Linked DNA regions of Variovorax paradoxus. The main gene of each other region encodes a partner of the protein of the gene in region 2 in a complex. Links are inferred from orthologs where the notes say so. Each region holds a gene or a part of one and is shown on either strand. Other genes may lie near its edges. The genes, in order: L3V85_RS12405 and L3V85_RS14055.

Region 1 (11,499 bases), 350 kb from region 2 along the record:
AGCGCGCGGCGCGCGAAGAAGCCGAGCATGGCGTTGTCGTCGTAGGGTGGCCGAAAGCCCAGCCGCACTTCGATGGCCCGGCTTTCACCGCCCTCGACGGCCTCGCCGCCGGCGCGGCGCAGCGCGCTCGGATTGAGGCCGTAGTGCTCGACGAACGCGGCGTTGAAGCGGCGCACGCTCGCAAAGCCGCTGGCCAGCGCGACCTGCGTCATGGGCAGGCGGGTGTCGGCGATCAACTGCTTGGCGGCCAGCAGGCGGCGCGTCTGCAGGTATTGCAGGGGCGACACGCCGAACTGCGCCTCGAAGATTCGGCGCAGGTGGCGGTCGCTCACGCCCAGGCGGGCCGCGATCTGCGCCGCGCCGGGGCCGTCTTCCGACCATGCGTCGGGCTCGTCGATCAGCCGCGCGGCCTGCAGCGCGAGGATGCGCGAGGCGTCTTCGGTCGACCAGCTGGCCGCGCGCGGTGCCAGCTCCGGCCGGCAGCGCAGGCAGGGGCGAAAGCCCGCGGCCTCGGCCTGTGCCGCGTGTCGGAAGAACCGGCAGTTCTCGCGCCGCGGCAGCTTGACGCGGCAGACCGGGCGGCAATAGATGCCGGTGGAAGTGACCGCGGTGAAGAACGACCCGTCGAAGCGCGCGTCGTGCGTCTTCATCGCCAGGTAGCAGGCGTCGCTCTCGAGCGCTTCGGTGGGTGTGTGGCTGGTAGGCATGGGGAAATGATACGGTTTCGACTCGTTTCAACTGGCCGTTTTCGGACATGTGGCACCCCGGGGCGTTGCCTACAATGGCCCGTTTACAAATCCAGCAGGGAAACGCCTTTCATGCAGCTCAGCGCGTCGATCTTCAAGGCCTATGACATTCGCGGCGTCGTGCCGGTCACTCTCGACGCCGAAGTGGCGGAAGCACTCGGGCGGGCCTTCGGCAGCGCCGCCCGCGCCGCGGGCGAGAAGTCGGTGGCCGTGGGACGCGATGGCCGCCTGTCCGGCCCGATGCTGGTCGAGGCGCTGATCAAGGGCCTGGTGGCCACTGGCATCGAGGTGATCGACGTGGGCGCCGTCACCACGCCCATGCTGTACTTCGCGGCCCACACGCTGGCTTCCAGCGGCATCCAGGTCACGGGCAGCCACAACCCCAAGGACTACAACGGTTTCAAGATGGTGCTGGCCGGCCGCGCCATCTACGGCGACGAGATCCAGGGCCTGCGCAAGACCATCGAAGCGGGCTCCGCGCAACTCGCCCCCGGCGGCAGCGTGCGCAAGGTCGACGTGACCGAGGCCTACGTGAAACGCATCGTCGGCGACATCAAGCTGGCGCGGCCCATGAAGATCGTGGTCGACTCCGGCAACGGCATCGCGGGCGCTTCCGCCCCCGCCATCTTCCGCGCCATCGGCTGCGAAGTGACGGAGCTGTTCAGCGCGGTGGACGGCGACTTCCCCAACCACCACCCCGACCCGAGCAAGCCCGAGAACCTCAAGGACCTGATGGCCGCACTGGCTTCGGGCGATGCCGAACTGGGCCTGGCCTTCGACGGCGATGGCGACCGCCTGGGCATCGTCACCAAGGACGGGCAGAACATCTTCCCCGACCGCCAGATGCAGCTGTTCGCGCAGGACGTGCTGTCGCGCGTGCCGGGCGGCACCATCCTCTTCGACGTGAAGTGCTCGCAGCGTTTGGCGCCGGCCATCGAGGCCGCGGGCGGCAAGCCCATGATCTACAAGACCGGCCACTCGCTCATCAAGGCGAAGATGAAGGAAATCGATTCGCCGCTGGGCGGAGAGATGAGCGGCCACATCTTCTTCAAGGAGCGCTGGTTCGGCTTCGACGACGGCACCTACGCGGGCTGCCGCCTGCTCGAAATCCTGAGCAAGAGCCCTGACGCGAGCGCGGTGCTGAACGCGCTGCCCACGAGCTTCTCGACGCCCGAGCTGAACGTGGCCTGCGCCGAGGGCGAGCCGCATGCGGTGGTCGACAAGCTCGTGAAGGGCGCGGACTTCGCGGCGCCGGCCAGGGTGTCGACCATCGACGGCCTGCGCGTCGACTGGCCCGACGGTTTCGGCCTGATCCGCGCGTCGAACACCACGCCCGTGCTGGTGCTGCGCTTCGAAGGCCAGACCGAAGACGCGCTCGAGCGCATCCAGGCCGAGATGCTGGCGCTGCTGCGCACCGCCAAGCCCGACGCCCAACTGGCCGCTGCTGCCCACTGAGCCTGTGCGTTCGCTATTGCTGCGCCTCTACGGCGTTTTCACCACCGCCGTGCAACCGCTGGTCCGCCGCAAGCTGCGGCGCCGTGCCGTGGCCGAGCCCGGCTACGGCGTGGCCGTCGAGGAGCGCTTCGGCCGCTACGACGAGTCCATCACCGGCCATGCCCAGTGCTGGGTGCACGCCGTCTCGCTCGGCGAAACGCGCGCGGCCGCCATCCTGATTGCCGAGTTGCGCCGCCAGTATCCGGGCGTGCCGATCCTGCTCACGCACGGCACCGCCACCGGCCGCGAGGAGGGCGCCAAGCTGCTCGAGCCGGGCGACACGCAGGTCTGGCAGCCGTGGGACACACCGGGTGCCGTGGCGCGCTTTCTCGACAAGTTCCAGCCGCGCATCGGCGTGCTGATGGAAACCGAGGTCTGGCCCGAGATGGCCGCCGCCTGCGCCGAGCGCCGCATTCCGCTGGTGCTGGCCAATGCGCGCCTCAACGAAAAATCGCTGGCCGCGGCCGAACGCCTTGCCTGGCTCTCGCGGCCCGCCTACTCGGCCCTCACCGCGGTGTGGGCGCAGACCGAGGCCGATTCGCACCGTCTGGTGTCGCTCGGCGCCAAGGTGGCGGGCGTGTACGGAAACCTCAAGTTCGACGCCACGCCCGACGCGCGCCAGCTCGGCACGGCGATGTCGCTGCGCGAACACCTGCCGCGGCCGATGGTCGTGCTCGCGAGCTCGCGCGACGGCGAAGAGCGGCTGCTGCTCGAAGTGCTCAAGCGCTTCGGCGCGACCTCGCCGGTGCCGCCGGAGCAGGGCGCGGTGCGCTCGATTGCCAAGCGCGTGCATGACGTGCAATGGATGATCGTGCCGCGCCATCCGCAACGCTTCGACGAAGTGGCGGCGCTGATCGAGGCCGAAGGCTTCGCGGTGGCGCGTCGCAGCGCCGCCGGGCAGCCGGCCGAATCGGAGATCTGGCTCGGTGACTCGCTGGGCGAGATGGCGCTTTACTACGGCCTGGCCGACGTGGCGCTGCTCGGCGGCAGCTTCGAGCCGCTGGGCGGGCAGAACCTCATCGAGCCGGCGGCCTGCGGCTGCCCGGTGATCATGGGACCGTCGACCTTCAACTTCGCGGAAGCGGCGCAACTGTCGCTGGCCGCGGGCGCGTCGCTGCGCGTCGAGGGCATGGAGCAGGCGGTGACGGCGGCGCTGAAGCTGGTCGAGAACCCCGAGCGCCGCGCGGCGATGGCGCAGGCCGCGCAGGCTTTTGCGTCGTCGAACCGGGGAGCGGCGGAGCGCACGGCGGCGGCGGTGCTGGCGATTGCGCAGGCGGCCGAGCCGGTGGATACGGTGAACGCGCCGCTGGAAGAAGATCAACCGCCGCGCGCGGAACCCACGCTGGACTGAAGAACCTGCATTGCTCCTTCCCCCTCTGGGGGAAGGCTGGGATGGGGGCTCGCGCCCAATGAGCGTTGCAGATGGGTGAAGGCCGTCGTGCCCCCACCCCGGCCCTCCCCCGGAAGGGGAGGGAGAAAGACGAGCGCCTCAGCGCACCGGCGGATTCAGGATCACCGGAGGCACGGGCGGCGTCGGCATCGTCGGCGCGGGCGGATTGAACGGCTGCACCGGCACCGGCGGAATCACCGGGATGCTCGGCGGCGTCACCGGCACCACGGGCGTCTGTTGCTGTTGCGGCGTGCGGTCCGGCGCGGTGGCCGCGGGCACGGCCGGCACGCTGCCGTTGCTTGCCAGCGTGGCGTTGATCGCGTGCATGTCGTCGGTGGTCAGCGTGCCGTTGGCCTGGCGCAGCTTCAGGTTGCCCAGCAGCACGTTGTAGCGCGCCTGCGCGAGGTCGCGCTTGGTCTGGAACAGCTGGCTCTGCGAGTTCAGCACGTCGATGTTGATGCGCACGCCCACCTGGTAACCGAGCCGGTTGGCATCGAGCGCGCTCTGGCTCGACGATTCGGCCGCTTCGAGCGCCTTCACCTGACCCGCACCCGAGACGAGCCCGAGGTACGCGGAGCGCGTGGCCTGCGCCACGTTGCGGCGGGTGCCTTCGAGCACGCTGCGCGACTGGTCTTCGAGCGCCAGCGTTTCCTTGATGCGGTTCTCGGTCGCGAAGCCGGCGAACAGCGGCAGGTTGAAGGTGACGCCGACCGTGGTCGCATTGGCGCGCGTGCCCACCGCGCTGGTGGTGGTGCCGGTCGGATTGCGCGTGACGTTGTAGCCAAGGTTGGCGTCCAGCGTGGGCTTGTGGCCGGCCTTGGCCTTTTCCACTTCGAGCCCGGCCACGTCGACGCCCAGGCGCGCCTGCTGGATCGCCGGATGCACCTCGTCGGCCTGCGCGACCCAGGCATTGATGTCCGCGGGCAGGGCGGTGGGCAGCACCACCGGCACCGCGAGCGGCACCGGAACGCTACCGGGGCGGCCGACCAGCTGGTCGAGCACCACCTTCTTGACCTGCAGGTCGTTCTCGGCGGCGATTTCCTGCGCGGTCACCAGGTCGTAGCGGGCCTGCGCTTCGCGCGAATCGGTGATGGTCGAGGTGCCGACCTCGAAGTTGCGCTTGGCCGACGCCAGCTGTTCGGCCACGGCCACCTTCTGCGCGCGCACCAGCGCCAGGCTGTCCTGGCTGGCGAGCACGTCGAAGTAGGCCTGGCTCACGCGCACGATCAGGTCCTGCTCCGCGATGGTGAACACCGCTCGCGCGATGTCGGCCTGGCGCTTGCCCTGTTCGTAGGTGGCCCAGTTGGCGGGCCGGTACAGCGGCTGCGTGGCGTTGATGCCGACGTTCTGCGTGTTGAAGTCGCGCGGGGTGGTGGTGCCGCGGCCGGTGCCCGTGAGGGTGTCGATCTCGATGTCGCTGCGCGTCACGCCGGCCGTGAGGCCGACCGCCGGCAGGATGCCGGCCTTGGCCTGCGCGGCGCGCGCCACGTTGGCGTCGTACTGGGCCCGCGCGCCCTGGTAGGTGGCGTCGTAGCTGCGGGCGGCGTCATACAGTTCGTTCAGTGTCTGGCCCTGGGCCGGCAATGCGAGCAGTGCTGCGAAAGTGCTTGCGAGCGCTGCGGAAAGTGGCGAAAGCCGGGGCCTGGAAGGCATTGAACGTCCTTGAAGAAAGAATCAGTAGCGCGGGATAGACGCGTCGTGCGAGGACCAGGCGTCGATGCCGCCGGCCACGTTGGCCAGGTCGGCAAAGCCGTTCTGGCTCAGGAAGGCGGCCACGCGCTGGCTGCGCGCGCCGTGGTGGCAGAGGCAGGCGATGCGCCGGCCTTCGCCCAGCTCGGCCAGGCGCCCGGGGATCTCGTTCATCGGGATCGCGACCAGGGTGAAGCCCTGGGGCACGACGCTCGCCGTCTGCAGCTCCCAGGGCTCGCGCACGTCGAGCAGCACCGGGGCCGCGTCGGCGTCCTGGGCGAACCAGGCGGCGAGGTCGGCGGGGCGGACTTGGTCGATCATGGTTGCCGTCCGCTCAGAACGAGAAGCGCGAGGGCTCGGGGAAGTTCAGCAGGCGCGGGGCCACGGTGTCCCAAGGCTGGGTGGTGTCCCACTTGCTTTCGCTGGTGCGGGTGACGAAGTGGGCGCGCATCATGGGTTCGTCGCCCACGATGGCCGACAGGCGGCCGCCGACCTTGAGCGAGCCCAGCAGGTTCTGCGGAATGCGCGCGACCGAGCCGCTGAGCACGATCACGTCGAAGCTCGGGCCGCTGGCCAGGGGCACGGAACCGTCGGCGTGGCGCACTTCGACGTTGGTCACGCCGTTCTGGCGCAGCGTCTCGGCGGCGCGGGCGGCCAGCACGGGGTTGATTTCCAGCGACAGCACCTGGGCGGCGCGGGCGCCGAGCAGGGCGGCCATGAAGCCGGAACCGGTGCCGATCTCGAGCACGGATTCGTGCTTCTGGATGTGCAGGTCCTGCAGGGTGCGGGCCTCGACCTTGGGCGACAGCATGAATTCGCCGGGCACGGAGCCGTCCAGCAGCGGCAGTTCCATGTCGAAGAACGACAGGGTGCGGTGCTCGTCGGGCACGTAGTCCTCGCGGTGGATTTCAGCCAGCAGTTCGAGGATGTCGGTCTCCAGCACATCCCAGGGGCGGATCTGCTGTTCGATCATGTTGAAGCGCAAGCGCTCGAGGGTGGGAGTGGGGTTCATGGCGTGGCTTTCCTTGTGGGCTCAGGACAAACCTTCAATTTTAGGTGGCGCCGATGACACCCGCGGCCCGGTCGGCCTTCCGCGACGCTTCATGCCTTGTCTCCGGGGCGGACTGTGAGGCCGTAAAGCACTGTTTCTGCCTGCGTCGCGAGGTATTTCTCGGGGTCGAGCGTGGATGCGCCGTCGACGCAGACCATGGCCGAATGCTTCCAGAGCATGAGGAAGACCATGGGCGCGACCACCGAGTAGATGGCGTGGTCGATGTCGACCTGGGCGAATTCGCCGCGGTCGATGCCGCGCTGCAGAATGCGCCGCAGCAGGTCGTGGCCGGGGCGCACCACCTCGCGGCGGTAGAACTCCGCGAGCTCGGGGAAGTTGGAGCCCTCGCACATCATCAACTTGGTCAGGCCCGAGGCCTTGGTCATGCCGACGCGTTCCCACCACACGTTCATGCAGTAGCGCAGCATTTCGGCCGAGGTGCCCTCGAAAGCCTCGAATTCGGCGTTCCACTCGGTAAACCGGCCGCCCAGGCTTTCCATGACCACGGCCTTGAACAGCTCTTCCTTGCTCGGGAAGTACAGGAAGAGCGTGCCCTTGGAAACGCCGGCCCGCGCCGCCACTTCTTCGGAGCGGGTGGCGGCGAAGCCTTTTTCCACGAACAGGTCGAGCGCGGCCGCCAGCAATTCGCCGGGGCGCGCCTCCTTGCGGCGCTCGCGCTTGGCGCGGACCGTGCAGATCTTGTCGACGAAGGAGCGGGGCGTGGGCATGATTTTAATGACTCGCGGGTTAGTAATGTAGTGAGCGGCATCTGTCACGTCAAGCCGCGACAATATCGGGTTCGTCTTTTTCCAACCTGCCGGAGCAGTGCCATGACCTCTTCATCGTCGCCCACAGAAACCATCGTGCTCGGTGGCGGCTGCTTCTGGTGCACCGAGGCGGTGTTCGACCGGGTGCAGGGCGTGCTCGACGTGGAGTCGGGTTATTGCAACGGCCAGACCGTCAAGCCGACCTACGAACAGGTCTGCACCGGCCGCACCGGCCACGCCGAGGTGGTGAAGCTCGAATTCGACCCGGCGCAGATCAGCCTGCGCGAAGTCCTCGAGATCTTCTTCGTGGTGCACGACCCGACCACGCTCAACCGCCAGGGCAACGATGTCGGCACGCAGTACCGCAGCGGCATCTACTACACCGACGACGCGCAGAAGCAGGTGGCTGAAGAAGTCATCCGCGACATCGAGGCCAGCAAGACCTACGGCTCGCCGGTCGTCACCGAAGTGGCCAGGCTCGCCAACTACTCGGCGGCCGAGGCCTACCACCAGGACTACTTCCTGAACAACCCGAACCAGGGCTACTGCGCATTCGTCGTGGGCCCGAAGGTCGAGAAGTTCCAGAAGACCTTCGCCTCGCGCCTGAAGGCCTGACCTCCTCTCCAGCCGTGCGCATCGCCCGCCAGTCTCCCTCCCGTTCGTCGCGCGCGCTCGTCGTCGCGCTGGCGTTCGCGTTGTGGATCGCTGGCACGCTCGGGGTCATGCACCGGTCGCTGCATGTGCCGGGGCTGGCGCAGGCCGCGGCGGCGGTGCAGCAGGCATCGCAGAGCGGCGTGCACAAGCATGCGGCGCACGGCCTGGGCAGCCTGTTCGGCGAACACACCGACGCCGAGTGCCGGCTGTACGACCAGCTGGAGCACGGCTCCACCGCGCCCAGCGTTCCGCTGGTGGTGCTGCCGATACTGCTGCCGTCGGCCACCTTCGCCTATCTGCAGGGCGAGGCCATCGCCCGCTGGATCGCGCTGTTCGACGCGCGCGGTCCGCCTTCCACTCGCTGAATCCCCCCGTGTTCCGGCCGTAGCGGCCCGCATTGCGCGGGCGGCTGCGGATCGTTCATCGATTCAACGAGTGTCCATTCATGATTCCCAATTTCCGTCGCAGTGCCGTTGGCATTGCCGTTCTTTCCCTGCTGTCCTGGTCGGCCTTCGCTCAGGACGCGGCCACCACGACCACCACCACAGTGGCGCCCAGCGCCGCCGAAGGCACGCTGTCCACCGTGGAGATCCAGTCCGAGCGCCTCAAGAAGGCGCGCATGGAGCTGTCGCCCGAGGTCGGCGCGACCGTCTACCGCATCGACCGCGCCGCCATCGACGCGCTCGGCAAGGGCGACGCCACGCCGCTGGACGACGTGCTGCTGACCTTGCCCGGCGTGGCCAAGGACTCCAAGGCCTCCGGCTCGCTGCATGTGCGCGACGACCACGGCAACGTGCAGTACCGCGTCAACGGCGTGCAGTTGCCCGAAGGCATTTCGGGCTTCGGCCAGTCGCTGGACACGCGCTACATCGACTCGGTCAACTTCCTGACCGGCGCCTTGCCCGCGCAGTACGGCCTGCGCACCGCCGGCGTGGTCGACATCCAGACCAAGCAGGGCTTCGGCAAGCCGGGCGGCTCGCTCGGCTTCACCTTCGGCAGCCACAACACGCTGGAGGAAAGCGGCTCGGTCTACGGCACCACCGGCAACCTGAGCTACTACCTGTCGGGCAGCCTGGTGTCCAACACCAACGGCATCGAGAACCCACAGCCCACGCTCAACGCGCAGAACGACCGCACGCGGCAGGGCAAGACCTTCGGCAACCTGAGCTACTACCTCGACGCCGACACCCGCCTGGGCCTGATGTTCGGCACCTACAACGGCAAGTTCCAGATCCCGACCAACCCCAACCAGACGCCGGCCTTCTCGCTGGCCGGCTACAGCGACCTGGGCACGGGCTACAACGGCCTGCCGTCGTCCGACGTGCGCGAGCGCCAGACCGAGGCCACGCGCTTCGTCGCGCTGTCCTACCAGAAGACCGTGGGCGCGCTGGACTTCCAGGTCTCGGCCTTCCACCAGTACTCGAACCTGCACTACACGCCCGACGCCGTGGGCGACCTGATCTACAACGGCGTGGCTTCCGACACCCTGCGTTCCAACTCGTCGAACGGGCTGCAGGCCGATGCCTCGTACAAGCTGAACGACGCGCACACGCTGCGCTTCGGCGGCGCCTATACGCGTCAGAGCACGCGCAGCATCAATGCGGTGAACGTGTTCCCGGTCGACGACACCGGCGCGCAGGTCGGCAACACGCCGGTGCTCATCAACGACAACTCCGGCAAGGTCGGCCAGCTCGCCAGCCTCTACGTGCAGGACGAATGGCGCATCGACCCCCGGCTGACCTTCAACTACGGCCTGCGCTACGACAGCGTCGACGCATTCACCAAGGAGCACCAGTGGAGCCCGCGGCTGAACCTGGCCTACAAGCTCTCGGACGACACGGCGCTGCACGCGGGCTATGCGCGCTACTTCACGCCGCCGCCGCAGGAGCTGGCCTCGCAGCAGAGCATCAACCTCTACACCGGCACGACCAACCAGCCTGAAATCGCCAACTCCGACCCGGTGAAGGCCGAGCGCACCCACTACTTCGACCTGGGGCTGGACCACAAGGTGAACGACAACCTGTCGCTGTCGGCCGACGTGTACTACAAGAACATCACCAACCTGCTCGACGAAGGCCAGTTCGGCCAGGCGCTGATCCTGTCGCCGTTCAACTACGCCAAGGGCTTCGCGCGCGGGCTGGAGCTGTCGGCGCGCTATAACGACGACCACTGGTCGGCCTACGCGAACTTCGCCTACCAGAAGGCGATGGGCAAGAACATCGTGTCGAGCCAGTCGCTGTTCGGCACCGACGAGCTGAACTACATCGCCAACCACTACGTGTACCTGGACCACGACCAGACCTACACGCTGTCGGGCGGCGCCAGCTACCGCTTCGGCGACAACCAGGTCAGCGGCGACCTGATCTTCGGCAGCGGCCTGCGTCGCACGCCCGACGGCGGCGCGCCCAACAGCGCGGCGCTGCCGCACTACGCGGTGGTCAACGCCGCCTACTCGCACACATGGAAGGAGTCGTCGGGCGGGGACATCGTCGGGCGCATCGCCATCCTGAACCTGTTCGACAAGAGCTACCTGCTGCGCGACGGCACGGGCGTGGGCGTCGGCGCGCCGCAGTACGGGGTGCGCCGCAGCCTGTACGTGAGCATGACCACGCACTTCTGACGCAGGCCCCACGCGCATGATGAACCCGAGGCTGTCGCGCACCGTCGCGCTCATGCTGCTCCTGGCAGTGTGGGCGGCGTCGACGCTCGGCCTCGTGCATGCCACGCTGCACGTGCCGGGCGACCGTGCGTGGGCCGTGGCCGCCGATGCGGGCGCCGCCTCCGCGATTGCGCCCTCGGCCAAGCGCGGCCCGGCGCAGCGCCATGGGTGGATCCATGCGCTCTTCGGCGACAAGACCGACGCCGAATGCCGGCTGTACGACCGCCTGTCGCACGGCTTCAGCATGCCGGGCGTGCCGCTGATGGTGCTGCCGATGGTGCTGCCCTCGGCCACCTTCGCCTACCTGCAGGGCGAAGCCATCGCCCGCTGGATCGTGCTGTTCGACGCACGCGGTCCGCCTCTCGCTCGCTGATTTCTCACGTGTTCCGACGCTGCCGCACCTGCCTTGCGCGGGTGGCGGCCGGTCGCCCCTTGATTTCAACGAGTGTTTTTCATGACCCCCCATTTCCGTCGCAACGCCATCGGCGCTGCCGTTCTTTCACTCGCCGCACTGGCGGGCGCGGCACAGGCGCAGACCGCGCCGACGCCTTCCACCGCCGACAACGCCAGCCTGCGCGAAGTCACCGTCACCGGCAACCCGCTTGGCGCCAGTGACCTGATCGCGCCGACCACCACGCTGTCGGGCGACAAGCTCCTGCTGCGCTCCGAATCGACCCTCGGCGAGACCCTGAACAACCTGCCGGGCGTGAGCAGCAGCTACTTCGGCCCCAACGCCAGCCGGCCCAGCATTCGCGGGCAGGACGGCGACCGCATCCGCATCCTGCAGAACGGCGGCGGCGCGCCCGACGCCTCGGCGCTGAGCTACGACCACGCGGTGCCGGTGGACGCGCTCGTCACCGAGCGCATCGAGGTGCTGCGCGGCCCCTCGGCGCTGCAGTACGGCGGCAGCGCCGTCGGCGGCGTGGTCAACGTGATCGACAACCGCATTCCGACCGAGCCCATCAACGGCTTCGGCGGCCGCGCCGACCTGGGCTACGCCACCGGCAACAAGGAAAAGAGCGGCGGCGTGCTGCTCGAGGGCGGCAACG
Region 2 (11,596 bases):
CTCTTGTCGCCGCGCGCGATGACGGCGCTGCCGGTGCCCTTGGCCAGCGCCACGGTGTCGTAGGCGTAGTGCACGGTGTAGGGGCTGCATTGTTCGTTGGTGAGCGCCGAGCTGCCCGCGCCGTTCACGATGAACACTCGCTTCTTCTCCTGCGCCACCTTGGCCATGGCCAGGCCGGTGCCCGAGCTGGTGCCGCCGAACAGCATCGTCAGGCCCTGCGTGTCGATCCACTCGCGCGCCTTGGAAGCTGCGATGTCGGCCTTGTTCTGGTGATCGGCCTGCAGCAGCTCGATGGGCATGCCGTTGACCTTGCCGCCGAAGTCGTCGATGGCCATCTGGATCGCGAGGGCGCCGTTCTTGCCCTCCACGTCGGCATAGAGGCTCGACATGTCGGTGATGAAACCGATCTTGACCTTCTCCTGCGCCTGCGCGGCGCCGGCGGCCAACGCGATGGCAAGCGAAACGGCCGAGAACACAGCTGTCTTTTTCATGATCATCAGACTCCAGTGAGGAAACGGAAAGTCGTGGGGGCCGCCGCGCACGGCCGCCCGAAGCGGCCGGCCCGCCCCCGGTAGGGGGTAGGCGAAGCGACACGAAGTGCGCGCAGCCTGGGGGCGAGCATTACTTCCAGAGGGCGCACTTGGTTTCGGCCTTCGTGGTGAAGACCTGGTCGCCCGGCAGCGTCTTGAGCACCTTCAGGTAGTCCCAAGGCTTCTTCGACTCGGCGGGCGACTTCACTTCGACCAGGTACATGTCGTGGATGAAGCTGCCGTCGGCGCGGATCTGGCCCTTGCCGTAGAAGTCGTCGATCTTCATGCTCTTGAGCTGCGCCATCACCTTGTCGGAATCGGTGGTCTTGGCGGCGGCCACGGCCTTCAGGTAGGTCATGGTGGCCGAGTAGTCGGCGGCCTGCACGTCGGTCGGCATGCGCTTGGTCTTCTCGAAGAAGCGGTTGGCGAACTTGCGCGATTCGTCGTTCAGGTCCCAGTACCAGCTGGTGGTGTGCAGCAGGCCTTCGGTGTTCTTCAGGCCCAGGCTGTGGATGTCGCTCAAAAAGACCAGCAGGCCGGCGGTCTTCATGGTCTTGTTGATGCCGAATTCCTTGGCCGCCTTGATCGAGTTGATGGTGTCGCCACCGGCGTTGGCCAGGCCCAGGATCTGCGCCTTGGAGTTCTGCGCCTGCAGCAGGAACGAAGAGAAGTCCGACGCGTTCAGCGGATGGCGCACCGCGCCCACCACGGTGCCGCCCTTTTCCTTCACCACCTTGGTGGTGTCGGCTTCGAGCGCATGGCCGAAGGCGTAGTCGGCCGTCAGGAAGAACCAGCTCTTGCCGCCCCGATCGACCACCGCCGCGCCGGTGCCCTTGGCCAGCGCCACCGTGTCGTAGGCGTAGTGCACGGTGTAGGGGCTGCACTGCTCGTTGGTGAGCACCGAGCTGCCGGCGCCGTTGTTGAAGTACACGCGCTTCTTTTCTTCCGCCACCTTGGCGGTGGCCAGCGCCACGCCCGAGTTGGTGCCGCCGAAGACCATGGTCACGCCGGCGGTGTCGATCCACTCGCGGGCCTTGGAGGCGGCGATGTCGGCCTTGTTCTGGTGGTCGGCCACCAGCAGCTCGATGGGCTGGCCCAGCGCCTTGCCGCCGAAGTCGTCGATGGCCATCTGGATGGCGGTGGCGCCGCCCTTGCCTTCGAGGTCGGCATACAGGCTCGACAGGTCGGTGACGAAGCCGATCTTCACTTTCTCCTGCGCCTGCACGGCGCCAGCGCTCATTGCGAGGATGCCGACTGCGGTTGCGATGAGGCCGAGTTTCTTGTTCATGCTGTTGTCTCCTGAAGGAATCTTTGTGGGACGGAAGGAACGGGTCTTGTGGACTTGATGCGTTTCAGACGCCGAGCAGTTCGGTGAGCACCGGCATCTTGGCTTCGAGTTCCGAGGCACCGAACTTCAGCGCGATGCGCCCGTGCTCCATCACGTAGAAGCGGTCGGCCAGCGGCGCGGCGAAGCGGAAGTTCTGCTCCACCATGACGATGGTGTAGCCCTTGGCGCGCAGCGTGGTGATCATGCGGGCCAGCGCCTGCACGATGACCGGTGCGAGGCCTTCTGAAATCTCGTCGAGCAGCAGCAGCTTGGCGCCGGTGCGCAGGATGCGGGCCACGGCCAGCATCTGCTGCTCGCCGCCCGACAGGCGCGTGCCCTGGCTGTGGCGGCGCTCGGCCAGGTTGGGGAACATGGCGTAGATCTCATCGACCGACATGCCCTGCCCCGCACCCTTCAGCTCCGGCGGCAGCATCAGGTTTTCTTCGCACGAAAGGCTGGCGAAGATGCCGCGCTCTTCCGGGCAGTAGCCGATGCCCAGGTGCGCGATGCGGTGCGTCGGCATGCCGATGGTCTCTTTGCCGTTGACCTCGATGCTGCCCTTGCGCGCGCCGGTCAGGCCCATGATGGCGCGCAGCGTGGTGGTGCGGCCCGCGCCGTTGCGGCCCAGCAGCGTGACGACTTCGCCCGGCTGCACGACCATGTCGACGCCGTGCAGCACATGCGATTCGCCGTACCAGGCTTGCAGGCCCTTGATTTCGAGTGCGGCGGTCATGTCAGTGAGCACCTTGAAGTTGGCCGTCGGTGGTGCCCATGTAGGCTTCCATGACCTGCGGGTTCTTCGAGACCTCCGCGTACGGGCCCTCGGCCAGCACGGCGCCGCGCTGCAGTACGGTGATGGTGTCGGCGATGGTCGAGACCACGCTCATGTTGTGCTCCACCATCAGGATGGTGCGTCCGGCCGACACGCGCTTGATGAGCTCGGCCACGCGGTGCACGTCTTCATGGCCCATGCCCTGCGTGGGTTCGTCGAGCAGCATCAGCTCGGGCTCCATGGCCAGCGTGGTCGCGATCTCGAGCGCGCGCTTGCGGCCGTAGGGCAGGTTCACGGTCTGCTCGTCGGCGAGTTCGTCCAGGCCGACTTCAGCCAGCAGCTCGCGTGCTCTGGCATCCAATGGCTTGAGCGACTTCTCGCTCTTCCAGAAGTGGTACGAGGTGCCCAGGCGGCGCTGCAGGCCCAGCCGCACGTTCTCCAGCAACGTGAGGTGCGGGAACACGGCCGAGATCTGGAACGAGCGGATGATGCCGCGCCGCGCGATCTGCGCCGGTCGCTCGCGCGTGATGTCCTGCCCGTTGAAGAGGATCGTGCCGGTGGTCGGCTCGAGGAACTTCGTGAGCAGGTTGAAGCAGGTCGTCTTGCCGGCGCCGTTGGGGCCGATGAGCGCATGGATCGAGCCGCGCACCACCGACAGGTTGACCTTGCTGACCGCGGTGAACCCTTTGAATTCCTTGGTGAGCTGGCGTGTTTCGAGGATGACGTCGCTCATCTCGCGGAGTCGCCCGGGTTCGGAAAAATAAAGTGGGTCATGCAGTCCATCTCAATGCGCCACCATCGAGCGCGGCCTGATTGTTGGTGGGCGCCCTGCGCTTGGATACTGGGGCAAATGCCTATGCTGCAGTGCAACCTTCACGGGGCGGCGCGACGGCCCGATCGGCGACTGTCGTTGCAGCGACAAAGCGCGCCGTGGCAGCACTTAGACCTCTGCGGGAAACCCCGAGCGGGGTTCGCAAGGCGCTGCGTAGACTGAAGCGAACATGCTGAATTTCCGCTCTCCCGACTTCCTGACCGATCACGTGCTGCACACGCTGTCGTTCTACGAGCCGCGCTGCGTCGACGCCTCGGGCGGCTTCTTCCATTTCTACAAGGACGACGGCACGGTGTACGACCCGCGCACGCGGCACCTGGTGAGCAGCACGCGCTTCGTCTTCAACAACGCGATGGCCTACCGGCACTTCGGCAACCCGGCGCACCTGGCGGCGGTGCGGCACGGCCTGGCCTTCCTGCAGCGCGGCCATGCGCAGCCCGGCGGCGGCTATGCGTGGCAGATCGACTGGCACCAGCAGCGCGCCACCGTGCAGGACAGCACCTGCCATTGCTACGGCCTCGCCTTCGTGCTGCTCGCGCATGCGCATGCGCTGATGGCCGGCCTGGAAGAAGCCCATGCCGGCCTCACCCACACCTGGGACCTGATGGAACGGCACTTCTGGGAGCCGCGCCACCAGCTCTACGCGGACGAGGCCACGGCCGACTGGCGCGTGGGCTCCTACCGCGGACAGAACGCCAACATGCATGCCTGCGAGGCGATGCTGGCCGCCTACGAGGCCACGCAGGAAACCCGCTTTCTCGACCGCGCGCTCACGCTGGCGGAATCCATCACGGGCCGGCAGGCCGCGCTGGCGGACGGCCTGGTGTGGGAGCACTACCGCGACGACTGGTCGGTCGACTGGGACTACAACCGCGACGACAAGACCAACATCTTCAGGCCCTGGGGCTTCCAGACCGGGCACCTGACGGAGTGGACCAAGCTGCTGCTGCAGCTGGAGCGCCACCTGGCCGTCGCCGACCGCAAGGCCGACTGGATCCTGCCGCGCGCGCAGCACTTCTTCGACACTGCCATGTTCCGCGGCTGGGACGCGGACAACGGCGGGCTGGTCTACGGCTTCGCGCCCGACGGCACGGTGTGCGACGGCGACAAGTACTTCTGGGTGCAGGCCGAGAGCTTCGCGGCCGCCGCGCTGCTCGCGGTGCGCACCGGCGAATCGGGCTACTGGGACTGGTACGACAGCATCTGGGCGTACAGCTGGGAGCACTTCGTCGACCACCGGCACGGCGCCTGGTATCGCATCCTCTCGCCGCGCAACAAGAAGATCAACGACGAGAAAAGCCCGGCCGGCAAGACCGACTATCACACCATGGGTGCCTGCTACGACGTGCTGCGCGCGCTGAACGCGCCGGCCACGTAAAAACCCCCAGGTCTTCTTGGCGAAGCCTGGGGGTTGGTGGGTTGCCTGCTTTTGTCGTCAGTGCGCGCCGGCTGCGGCGTCGCCACCGGCGCCGCCCTTTTGCGGGCGCGCCAGCCACACCAGCGGAATCAGCAGCAGGAACAGGATGGCCGACGCATAGAAGATGTCGTTCGTGGCCAGCATGTAGGCCTGCTGGTCGACGATGCGGTTCATCTGCCCCAGCACCTGCTCAGTGCTGAAGCCGCTGCTGCCGAGCCCGGCCATCGCGCTCGTGGCCGCGTTGTTGCCCTGGTTGATCGTCTCCGAGAGCTGCGTGTGGTGCAGCGTCGCGCGGTTGTCCCACAAGGTGGTGGTGAGCGACGTGCCCATGGCGCCGGCGGTGATCCGCAGGAAGTTCGACAACCCCGACGCGGCCGGAATGCGGTCGGGCGTGAGGCCCGACAGCGTGATGGTCACGAGCGGAATGAAGAAGAACGCCATCGCGATGCCCTGGATCACCGTCGGGATGATGATGGTGACGAAATCGGCCTGCGTGTTGAAGTTCGACCGCATCCACAGCACCAGCGCGAACACCAGGAACGAGAAGGTCGCATAGCGGCGCGGATCGATCTTGGACACCGTGAGCCCGACGATCGGCGAGAAGAAGATCGCCAGCATCCCCACGGGCGCCATGATCATCCCCGCCTGCGTGGCGGTGTAGCCCATCCACTGCTGCAGCCACAGGGGCAGCAGCACCACGTTGCCGAAGAACAGGCCGTAGGCCACGGCCGTGGCCACGGCACCCGACCAGAAGTTGCGGCGCTTGAAGAGCGACAGGTCGACCACCGGGTGCTTGTCGGTCAGCTCCCAGACCAGGAAGAACGCGAAGCCGACCACGGCCACCACCGCCATCGTGACGATCTGCGGCGAATGGAACCAGTCGAGCTCCTTGCCCTTGTCGAGCATCAGCTGCATCGAGCCGACAAACAGCACCAGCAGCGCCAGTCCGATGGCGTCGATCGGCACCTTGTGCGTGACGCTCTCGCGCTTGTGATACAGCGCCCACGTGATGGAAGCCGCGACGATGCCGACGGGAATGTTGATGTAGAAGATCCACGGCCAGGAGATGTTGTCGGTGATCCAGCCGCCGAGCAGCGGCCCCATCACCGGCGCGACCAGCGTGGTCATCGACCACATCGCCATGGCCAGGCCCGCCTTGGCGCGCGGATAGCTCGACAGCAGCAGCGTCTGCGACAGCGGAATCATCGGACCCGCGACGAAGCCCTGCAGCGCGCGAAACAGGATCAGCGTCGTCATGTTGGGCGCCAGGCCGCACAGCAGCGAGGCGACCATGAACAGGATCACGCTGGCCATGAACAGGCGAACCTGTCCGAAGCGCTGCGTCATGAAGCCCGTGAGCGGCACCGCGATGGCGTTGGCCACCGCGAAGCTGGTAATGACCCAGGTGCCTTGCGTGGTGCTCACGCCCAGGTCGCCCGAGATGGCGGGCAACGACACGTTCGCGATCGACGAATCGAGCACGTTCATGAAAGTTGCCGCAGACAGCGCGACCGTGCCCCAGACGCGGGCTGCGCCCTCGAGCGGCGGATGCGCAATGTAAGCAGGAGCAGCGGTGGCCATTGCGGGACGCGCGAACTGAGCTGATTACCTGAAGAAGGCCGTGCGGGCGATCAGCCCGGCTGGCCTTGCACGGCCACCGATGCACCGGCCGGCGCGGCGGAGCCCTTGGCCGGTGCCGTTGCCGTGGCGGGGGCGCTGCGGCCGAGGTTGGCCGCGACGATGCGGTCCACTTCGGCGTCGGCGCCGCGGTCGAGCTGGCTGTAGACCTGCGTCTGCACCAGCGCGGCGGGGCGCGGCGCGTCTGCCAGCATCTTGCCGCTCTTGGACGAGATGTCGACTTCGGCGTCCATCGACAGGCCGATGCGCAGCGGGTTGGCCTTCAGCTGTTCGGGGTCGAGCGCGATGCGCACGGGCACGCGCTGCACCACCTTGATCCAGTTGCCGGTGGCGTTCTGCGCGGGCAGCAGCGCGAACGCACTGCCGGTGCCCACGCCCAGGCCGGCGACCTTGCCGGTGTACTCGACCTTCTTGCCGTACACGTCGGCGGTGAGCTTCACGGGCTGGTCGATGCGGATGTTGCGCAGCTGCACTTCCTTGAAGTTGGCGTCGACCCACAGCTGGTTGAGCGGCACGATCGACATCATCGGCGTTCCGGCGGCAACGCGCTGGCCGAGCTGCACGGTGCGCTTGGCAACGTAGCCGTCGACCGGCGCGGGCATGGCGACGCGCTGCGTGGCCAGGTAGGCCTCGCGCACCTTGGCGGCGGCGGCCAGCACGCTGGGGTGCTGCGCCACGCTGGTGCCTTCGGTCAGCGACTGGTTGCTGACCAGCGCTTCCTTGGCGGCGATCACGCCGGCCTGCGCCGCCGCGAGCTGGCTCTTGGCGGTGTCGAGTGCCGTCTCGGCGTGGTTGAGTTCTTCCTTCGACACGGCGCCGTTGCCCGACAGCGCGCGGCGGCGCTGCAGGTCGTCCTGCGCCTTGGCGATGTCGCTCTGGGCCTTGACGATGTCCGACTGGCGCAGCGTGACTTGCGCGGCCAGCGAGCCGTTGTTGGCGTACAGCGTGCGCACCTGGCGCACGGCCTGCGCGAGCGCGGCCTCGGCCTGCTCCAGCGCCACCTTGGCGTCGGCCGGGTCGAGCTGCACCAGCGGCTGGCCGGCCTTCACGAAGTCGGTGTCGTCGGCGTTGATGGACATGACGGTGCCGCCGATCTGCGGGGTGATCTGGATCACGTTGCCCGAGACGTAGGCATTGTCGGTGTCCTCGTAGTGGCTGGCGACCAGCCATTCGTAGAGACCCCAGCCGCCGCCGGCGACGATGACCACCGCGGCCAGCGCGGTGAGCGCGCGGCGGCGCTTGCCGTTGCCGGCGGGCGCCTCGGGGGCAGCAGGAGCTGCGGCTGCAGCGGGCGTCGGAGTGTTGTTATCGCTCATGATGAAGTTCTTTCCGAAGACGAAAAATCAGGTCTGTTCAGTTCAGCGCGGCCGGGGCCGAAGCCGTGGTGGTGGCCGGCGGCTGCCAGCCGCCACCCAGGGCACGGGCCAGCGCCACCTGCGTGTCGAGCGCGCGCGCGGCGAGGTCGACCGCCAGGCGGCGTTGCGCCAGCACGGAGGTTTCCGCCGTCAGCACATTGAGGTAGTTGCCGAGGCCGGCGCGGTAGCGCTGCACGGCGATGTCGTAGGCGCCTTCGGCAGCGGTCTGCGCGGCGCGTTGTTCGGTCTGCTGGCGCGCGATGGACTGCGCGCTCGTCACCTGGTCGGCCGCGTCGCGCACGGCGTCGATGACGGTGGCGTTGTAGCTTTCGATGGCCACGTCCAGGTCGGCCGACTTGCCGCGCAGGTTGGCGCGCAGCTTGCCGCCTTCGAAGATCGGCAGGCTGATGGCGGGGCCCACGCCCCACTGCTCGCTGCCCGACTTCAGCAGCTTGCCGAAGCCCAGCGCCTGGAAGCCGGCGAAGGCCGTGAGGTTCACGTTCGGATAGAACAGCGTCTTGGCATTGGCCACGTCGCTGGTGGCGGCCTCGACGCGCCAGCGCGCGGCTGCGATGTCGGCGCGGCGGCCCAGCAGGTCGGCCGGGATGTTCGTCTGCAGCGCGATCGGCTTGACCTCGCCCAGCAGCGGCGGCTTGAGCGATTGCGACACATTGGGCTGGGCCACGAGCGCGTCGAGCGCATGCTGCTGCAGCGCGATCTGCTCGTTGAGCGATTCGATCTGCTGGCGTGCCTCGGGCAGGCCGCCTTCGCTCTGGCGCAGTTCGAGGCGGGTGTCGAGGCCGGCCGAGACGCGGTCGCGCACGAGCTTGAGTGTTTCGTCGCGCTGCGCCAGCGTGCGCTTGGCCACGGTGAGCTGGTCGTTCAGGCGGGCCCACTGGAAGTAGCTGCGCGCCACGTTGCTCGCGAGCAGCACGCGGGCGGCGTCGGCATCGGCGGCGGCGGCATTGGCTGCACCGATGGCGGTGTCGAGCGCGCTGCGGTTCTTGCCGAAGAAGTCGAGTTCCCAGCTCGCGCCGAGCTGCAGCAGGCCGATGTTCTGGATCGAGCCGCCCAGCGGCGCCGGGTAGATGTAGTTGCTGTTGAACTTCTGGCGGTTCAGGTCGAGCTCGCCGTTGACCTTGGGCTTGAGGGCCGCGCCGGCCACGTCGGCGGAAGCCTGCGCGCGCACGAGGCGGGCCTGCGCGACCTGCAGGTTGGGATTGCCTGCCACGGCCTGGTCGATCAGCGAGTTGAGCTGCGGATCGCCGAAGGCGAGCCACCACTGGCTGTCGAGGCGGGACACCGGCGCCGCGGCGCTGTCGGGCGCGATGCCCAGCGACGAGGCGTCGCGCAGCTTGGCCTGCGAGCCGATGCCGGCCATGTCGGCGCAGCCTGCCAATGCGACCACCAGCAGCGCGGCAGCCACGACGGGAGTGCGACGCAGCGCGCGCACGGCGAGGGAATCAGTCATTTTTATCTCCACGGGCCGCAAGGGCCTGTGCGTTGTCGAGGATGCGGCGCAAGTAGCCCTTGAGCTGCTCCCATTCCTCGGTGGTGAAACCTGCAAGATGTTCGTTCTGCACGCGGCTGAGCACGTACGGCACTTCCTTGGCGGCGGCACGGCCCTCGTCGGTGAGTTCGATGTTGACGACCCGGCGGTCTTCCAGCGAACGCACGCGGCGGCACAGGCCCTTGGCCTCGAGGCGGTCGAGCAGGCGCGTCATGGCGCCGGTGTCGAGTTCGCAGGCACGGGCCAGTTCGGCCACCGTGGTGGCGGCGCCGACGTGCAATTTGTACAGCGGCACCCACTGCGGGTAGGTCGGGCCGCCGGGCTCGCACATGCGGGTTTCTACTGCCTGCCCTACTGCCGTCACGATGCGGCGCATCAGGTAGCCGATGCTGTCTTCGGTCAAGTACGTCTCCGCTCGGTAGAAAACAGGCGGGCGACGCTCTGCGCCGGCGGAGGCCGGCACGGCTTCATGGGTGTTTGCATCGCTCATGGGCAAAATATTAGCTGCCGAGGCAATTATTGTCAAGGCCGCCTTTGTAAGGGCAAGGGTTCGGTAGAATCGCTGCATGGCTTCTACCCCTCCGTCTTCCATGGCCAAGGGCTCGCCCCGGTCGCTGTCGGGCCTGAGCCCTTTTCTTCGCCCCTACCGGGTCCAGATCGTCCTGGCGGGGGTGTTTTTGGTGATGGCGGCGGTCACCACGCTGGCTTTTCCTATCGCCTTGCGAAGCCTGATTGACGGAGGCTTCGTCAACCCCGACAAGGGCGCGCAGACCATGGCGCTGCGCGACCACTTCGGCGCCCTCTTCGCGGTGGCCGTGGCGCTGGGCCTTTTCTCGGCGGCGCGCTTCTATACGGTGAGCTGGCTGGGCGAGCGCGTGACCGCCGACATCCGCAACGCGGTCTACGGGCGCGTGCTGAAGCAGAGCCCGGCGTTCTTCGAGACCACGCAGACCGGCGAGGTGCTCTCGCGCCTCACGGCAGACACCACGCTGGTCCAGACGGTGGTCGGCTCCTCGCTCAGCATGGGACTGCGCAACGCGGTGATGGGCGTGGGCGCGCTGGCGGTGCTGGTCTGGACCAATCCTTATGTGATGGTGCAGGTGCTGGGCATCCTCGTGCTGGTGGTGTTGCCGAGCATGTGGTTCGGACGCCGCGTGCGCAAGCTGTCTCGCGCCAGCCAGGACCGGGTGGCCGACTCGAGCGCCATCGCCGCCGAAGTGCTGAACGCGATTCCAGTGGTGCAGAGCTACACGGCCGAGGGCCGCGAGGCCAGCCGCTTCAACGGATCGACCGAAAACGCCTTCCGCACCGCGGTGCGACGCACCAAGGCGCGCTCGGTGCTGGTGGCATTCATCATCATCGCCACCTCGGCGGCACTTCTGTGGGGCCTGTATCAGGGCACGCAGGCGGTGCTGCGCGGCGACATCACGGCCGGGCACCTGGGCCAGACGGTCGTGTACGTCGCCATTCTTGCCAGCGCCACCGCGGTGCTTGGCGAGGTCTACGGCGACCTGCTGCGCGCGGCTGGCGCCACCGAACGCCTGATGGAACTGCTGCACGCACCCAGCGCCATCTTTTCACCGGCCAACCCGGCGGTCACGCCAGTGCCCGCGGCGGGCAGCGCCATCCGCTTCGACGCGGTGACTTTCCACTACCCCTCTCGGCCAGGCACGCCGGCATTGCGCGATTTCAGCCTCGACGTCGCACCGGGCGAGACGGTGGCGCTGGTCGGTTCGAGCGGTGCCGGCAAGAGCACGGTGTTCCAGCTGCTGCTTCGCTACTACGACCCGCAATCCGGCCGGCTGATACTCGACGGCGCGCCGCTGGCGTCGCTCGCCCTGTCCGATCTGCGCACCCGCATCGGCCTGGTCCCGCAGGACGCGGTGATCTTCTCGACCAGCGCGTTCGAGAACATCCGCTACGGCCGCCCCGAAGCCACCGCTGAAGAAGTGCACGCCGCCGCCCGCGCCGCCTTCGCGCACGACTTCCTGCAGGCCCTGCCCGAGGGCTACGACACCTTCCTCGGCGAGCGCGGCGTGCGCCTGTCGGGCGGACAGCGCCAGCGCATCGCGATCGCACGGGCCATCCTCAAGAACCCGCCGCTGCTGCTGCTCGACGAAGCCACGAGCGCGCTCGACGCGGAGAGCGAGCGCATGGTGCAGGCGGCGCTCGAATCGGCCATGGAAGGCCGCACGACGCTCGTGATTGCGCATCG

Evidence for each region.
Region 1: the proteins of L3V85_RS14055 (region 2) and L3V85_RS12405 are in contact, whole or in part, in a cryo-EM structure (PDB 8ZAL), measured with the Escherichia coli proteins. The link is inferred for Variovorax paradoxus from one-to-one orthologs.

Annotation. Positions count from the first base shown.
Region 1 is NZ_CP091716.1:2,675,245-2,686,743, forward strand. Bases 3,007-5,890 are described here. They hold L3V85_RS12405 (TolC family outer membrane protein), read right to left. Parts: upstream 5,284-5,890; coding sequence 3,730-5,283; downstream 3,007-3,729. Other genes in these bases: L3V85_RS12400 (3-deoxy-D-manno-octulosonic acid transferase), read left to right, coding at 3,007-3,591; L3V85_RS12410 (rhodanese-like domain-containing protein), read right to left, coding at 5,305-5,640; L3V85_RS12415 (protein-L-isoaspartate O-methyltransferase family protein), read right to left, coding at 5,654-5,890. Outside these bases: L3V85_RS12390 (DNA-3-methyladenine glycosylase 2 family protein), read right to left, coding at 1-707; L3V85_RS12395 (phosphomannomutase/phosphoglucomutase), read left to right, coding at 819-2,201; more of L3V85_RS12400, read left to right, coding at 2,206-3,006; more of L3V85_RS12415, read right to left, coding at 5,891-6,331; L3V85_RS12420 (TetR/AcrR family transcriptional regulator), read right to left, coding at 6,421-7,098; peptide-methionine (S)-S-oxide reductase MsrA, read left to right, coding at 7,201-7,752; L3V85_RS12430 (hypothetical protein), read left to right, coding at 7,767-8,156; L3V85_RS12435 (TonB-dependent receptor), read left to right, coding at 8,237-10,411; L3V85_RS12440 (hypothetical protein), read left to right, coding at 10,428-10,823; L3V85_RS12445 (TonB-dependent receptor), read left to right, coding at 10,905-11,499. UniProt on the Escherichia coli protein: Outer membrane channel, which is required for the function of several efflux systems such as AcrAB-TolC, AcrEF-TolC, EmrAB-TolC and MacAB-TolC. These systems are involved in export of antibiotics and other toxic compounds from the cell.
Region 2 is NZ_CP091716.1:3,024,402-3,035,997, reverse strand. Bases 5,672-8,652 are described here. They hold L3V85_RS14055 (efflux RND transporter periplasmic adaptor subunit), read right to left. Parts: upstream 7,833-8,652; coding sequence 6,510-7,832; downstream 5,672-6,509. Other genes in these bases: L3V85_RS14050 (efflux transporter outer membrane subunit), read right to left, coding at 7,870-8,652; L3V85_RS14060 (DHA2 family efflux MFS transporter permease subunit), read right to left, coding at 5,672-6,459. In the rest of the region: L3V85_RS14085 (ABC transporter substrate-binding protein), read right to left, coding at 1-491; L3V85_RS14080 (ABC transporter substrate-binding protein), read right to left, coding at 622-1,818; L3V85_RS14075 (ABC transporter ATP-binding protein), read right to left, coding at 1,883-2,590; L3V85_RS14070 (ABC transporter ATP-binding protein), read right to left, coding at 2,592-3,362; L3V85_RS14065 (AGE family epimerase/isomerase), read left to right, coding at 3,631-4,839; more of L3V85_RS14060, read right to left, coding at 4,897-5,671; more of L3V85_RS14050, read right to left, coding at 8,653-9,342; L3V85_RS14045 (MarR family winged helix-turn-helix transcriptional regulator), read right to left, coding at 9,335-9,871; L3V85_RS14040 (ABC transporter transmembrane domain-containing protein), read left to right, coding at 9,948-11,596. UniProt on the Escherichia coli protein: Part of the tripartite efflux system EmrAB-TolC, which confers resistance to antibiotics such as CCCP, FCCP, 2,4-dinitrophenol and nalidixic acid. EmrA is a drug-binding protein that provides a physical link between EmrB and TolC.